DNA from 2 places in the Oceanihabitans sp. IOP_32 genome. Region 2 is predicted to be linked to the other one. Evidence: riboswitches for the same ligand, from Rfam matches in the RefSeq annotation. Region 2 holds a riboswitch; the other holds the start of a gene.
What was found. A riboswitch is a leader RNA that binds a small molecule or an ion and turns the genes downstream of it on or off. The one in region 2 is predicted to bind S-adenosylmethionine.
Positions count from the first base shown of each region.

Region 1 (2,211 bases), 830 kb from region 2:
GTGCTTGTCCGTAAAGTGTCATAACCCCATAAATTCTTAGGATATATTGATGTTTTTTATATCATAGCGAAAAACAAATATTTATTTTTATTCAGCAAAATCAGTGGGGCAATTCACTATTGAGCTGCTATTTATTTTCCACAGATTTACTTCGCCAATTCGCTGTCGCTCGGGTCGCAGATAATCGCAGATTTTTTAGGTTTACGGCACAAAACAGATTCACAAAAATTATGTTACTAAATATAAGATATTTCTATGGTATTTAAAAATAGTTATACGGTTTGACTGATAATATAAACCCTCTTAATTCTTCTAAGAATCTGATAATTTGACATTTGTGTAGCTTGCCATGGCATTCGTTTTTAGAACTGGATTTATGGTTATTGGGGTATGTTGGGCTTATTTAACCCAAATCTTATTTTTTGGAAGAAGTAAGCCATAGGTTTTCTGGTGGGATTGTCACAAAAAATTTCAGGAAGTAGTGTGTATCTACTTCCTGAAATAAGAGAGACATGAATATGAGCCCGGTTGTTAAGGGATTAACAAAACGCGAGAGCTCAAAATATTTTATCTCAAATAGGAATTAAGCATCCAAAGTGTTTTTTCTGTTTCAGAAATATAATCACTCATTAAGCTTACCGTACCTTCATCATTAGCATCGGCGGCCAGAGCCAAGATATTTCTTTCTTTTTTAATAAGCGTACGGAAGTTTTTTACAACCACCTCAACACCTTGTATGCCATCGGTTACACTTTTCTCTTCGGCAATATCGGTCGCCTTAAGATAATCGGTGTAGGTATGCAAGGGTTCGCCCTCTAGCGTTAAAACGCGTTCTGCGATTTCGTCAATTTTTTCAAAAGCATCTTTGTATAACTCTTCAAATTTTTCGTGAAGTTCAAAAAATTCCTTTCCTGTAATATTCCAATGTAATCCTCTTAAGTTTTGATAAAAGATTTCGTAGTCTGCCAATAAACCATTTAAATCTACTACTAATTTTTCCGCCTTTTTACGGTCTAGTCCTACTAAATTTTCCATATTAATATGTATTGTTTTTATGTTACAGAACAAACATAGCAGATTTTTAGGGCATAGTAAATGATTTTAATCAGTTTTAGGGGTTGGCATTTTGGTGATGTTGTATTAGCACTTGTTTTCGAATAAAATTAAATTGTTTTTAAGTTGCAGAATAGCTTAGCTTTTGTAATTGTATTAGGAACGTTATTAGCGTACCAACCGAGCACAAAAGCCACGGTGGTTTAGAATACGGACAGTTTAGTCAAAAATAAATGATTCCCAAACTGTTTAACACGTTTTTTTTCCTGATGCATAACCTTTAAAAATTATGTATTATGAAAACTGTTTACTCAACTCAAGAAGGTGTTAAAATGAATTCCGATTTAGATTTCGGGCCCACCCAAGCAATTCGCAATGAATTCCATTATCTTATAGAAACTATTGAAACTATCTTTGATGCCGAAATAAAATATTATTATAGAATTACCGACGATGGTTACATTCTGCTCGCTTATACCATGTTTGAGGATGACTTAAAAATTATTGCTCAATACAAATTAAAATATGACGCGCTTAAAGAGAATATCTTTTTTATTCCTAGAAACCGTATAGAAACCAATCTTCCTTATATTGGTTTTCCGAAATTTCAAAATACTCCAGTATTAACTAAAAAAGAATTTGAAGATTTAACCGATGCTATTCTAAATGAAAAAACAGCAATTTCTGAACAAGCCAAGCAAAACATAACACTTTTAATAAACTTTTTAGAAGAGCGGCAGTTACACCCAAGACTTACTGGTGATAACCCTTTTGCTTGAAAAGCGCGATGCCCTGCGGGTACAATCCATCATATTAGGGTGAGTTCTAAACACGACGAATGGGGTTGTGGTTATTGTGGGCGCAAAGGTGGTTTAAAAGACTTAGAACAATGGCTGGACGACATTCGTTATAAGGCATACCAAAAACCAGATTCTAAAAAGGCAAACACGATGGAATCAGGACCTATTTACACAAAGGAAAGCATCAAGGACCAAAACAATATTTCTACGATGATGAAAAAACTAAAATCTGGATCTATTCAGACCGAAGACACTTTTAAATGGTGGATAAACAGGTATTAAAATATATAAAGCTAAGCAAACATGCCACGATACCAGTTACTCCGATAAAGCGCTTCTTTATTTGCTGTTTTTATAT
Region 1 covers NZ_CP040813.1:71,388-73,598, reverse strand. The annotation lists gene FEZ18_RS00340 (Dps family protein) at 568-1,035, opposite strand; SAM-I-IV-variant riboswitch at 1,202-1,294, shown strand; gene FEZ18_RS00335 (hypothetical protein) at 1,350-1,832, shown strand; gene FEZ18_RS00330 (hypothetical protein) at 1,872-2,135, shown strand.
Region 1: it holds a riboswitch for S-adenosylmethionine, as region 2 does, so the genes downstream of both, FEZ18_RS00335 (hypothetical protein) here and FEZ18_RS03795 (hypothetical protein) in region 2, are expected to answer to the same signal.

Region 2 (2,211 bases):
TTCACTTAAAGGAAATTTAGGATAATTAATAAACTCTAACATCACACTAGGTTCAACTTGTCCGCTCAATACAATATCACAATTAGAAATAGCAGCACTTAAATAAACATTTTTTATCTGTATTAACTGTTCCTGTTCTTGCTGCAAGGCTTTAATAACATCTTGCTTGGTAAGCAAATTTTGGGTGTAGCCTTTTTGTAAACCAATTACAAAACTTGCTGTAAACTTTTGTGATATTGTACTTGTCATGATTTTTAATTTTTACTCTATTCCTACATTTCAATTCAATGCTTTAACAAAGCCTCAAGTAAAATGGTATCTAAATCAGTTTTAAACTTGAATAAATAAGCTTTCACCTATTTTTATTTGTAAGACATTAATATCAATTTTAATTTTCTAGCCAATATTTAAGTGAATTTAAATGTCTTTTTATCATAATCAAATTACGGTTATCTGTTTTTTTTAAATATTCCTCTCCTATTCCTTTAATTTTTTTATCATCAGGATATTCTGTAATAATCTCATATAAATTTGCTATTACTTTCCTGTCTATTTCCTGTTCTAATTGTTCCACAGATTTATTTTTGACTTGAATGTTCATAGCATCCATGCATTTCATAACTGTTTTATAATCAGAATCTTCATTTAAAGTTATATTGTCTCTGATTGTTATTCTATGGGATTTTAAGTTTTGAGTTTTTACTACTGAAAAGTTTTTCTTTGACTTTAATTTAAATTGACTAAATAACTTTTTTAAATACATAATTATTATTTTAAAGTTACATCAATAAACTAAGAAGGGAAGTTGCTCTTTATTTTGACAGACTGTCCACATCTTTTGACCACCGCGGACTCGCGTCTCGGTTGGTTTTTGAGCGTTTAAAACTCAAAATCTTGATGTATTTTAAGTAAAAATAAGAAAAAAAAGCTTAATACAAAAGTTAGAAGCTTATTGTTTTGAGATTTATGCCTACACAGGAATTAGTTAATTCAACCTAAACTTCACATCCTGCAACTCCAACTCATCCAAGAGTTCTTGACACACCCTAACTTTCTGCTTTCTACTTGGCATAGCCAACTTTATTTTTTCATTGATATCATAAATCAAAAAATTCAGCATTTGGTTTCCGGGGTGCATACTAATCAGCTCGCTTAAAGCTTTTATTTTCTGTTCGCTTAAATCTTTAATATCGACCTGTATAGATAGTTTTTTGGCATAATTCTCCATGACATCATGCAACAACTGGAAATTATTAAACTGTAATCTTGGATCGCTTTTCTTTCCAGTGTCTTTATTTACCCAGCCTTCGCGAACAAAAGTTTTTACAAACACGAAATTATTCTTCATTAAAAAATGACGAAACTTTAAATACTCTTCGCCAAAAATCCTGAATTCAAAACTATCGGTATAATCTTCAATGGTAAATAATGCCCAACCTTTACCCTGTTTACTTACACGGTGTTGCACATCGGTTACTACGCCAGCGAAAACAATTTCACGATTAACATAAGGTTCTAAAGTATTAAACATAGCCACGTTACCATTAGTAAATGTTTTTATTTCAGTTTTAAAATCGTCTAAAGGATGCCCAGAAATATAAACGCCAACCACTTCACGCTCTTTACTTAATTTTTCCATAGTGCCCCACTCCTCACATGGCGGGACTTCGGGTTCGGCAATTTGTACTTCACTAGACTCACCAAATAAACTTACCTGCGCCGAGTTTTCGTTTTCTTGGTGCTTTTGTCCGTACTTTATGGCTTTCTCTAAAAAGGTAATGCCATCGCCATCATCATGAAAATATTGCGCACGGTGTGTATTAGCCAAACCATCAAAACCACCTGCTAAGGCCAAGTTTTCAAAGGCTCTCTTATTGGCAGCACGCAAATCGATGCGTTTGGCCAAATCGAAAATAGATTTATAATGGCCATCTTTTCTATTATTTACAATAGTCATTACCGCACCATGGCCTACGCCTTTTATAGCTCCCATGCCAAAACGAACGGCGTTATCTTGATTTACCGAAAACTTATAATAACTCTCGTTAACATCTGGGCCAAGCACGTCTAATCGCATACGCTTACACTCTTCCATAAAGAAAGTAACTTGCTTAATATCGTTCATATTATTAGATAGAACGGCTGCCATATATTCTGCAGGGTAGTGTGCTTTTAAATAAGCCGTTTGGTAGGCAATCCAAGCATAACAGG
Region 2 covers NZ_CP040813.1:906,180-908,390, forward strand. The annotation lists gene FEZ18_RS03790 (hypothetical protein) at 1-249, opposite strand, end outside; gene FEZ18_RS03795 (hypothetical protein) at 389-763, opposite strand; SAM-I-IV-variant riboswitch at 804-906, opposite strand; partial or broken gene dnaE (DNA polymerase III subunit alpha) at 986-2,211, opposite strand, start outside.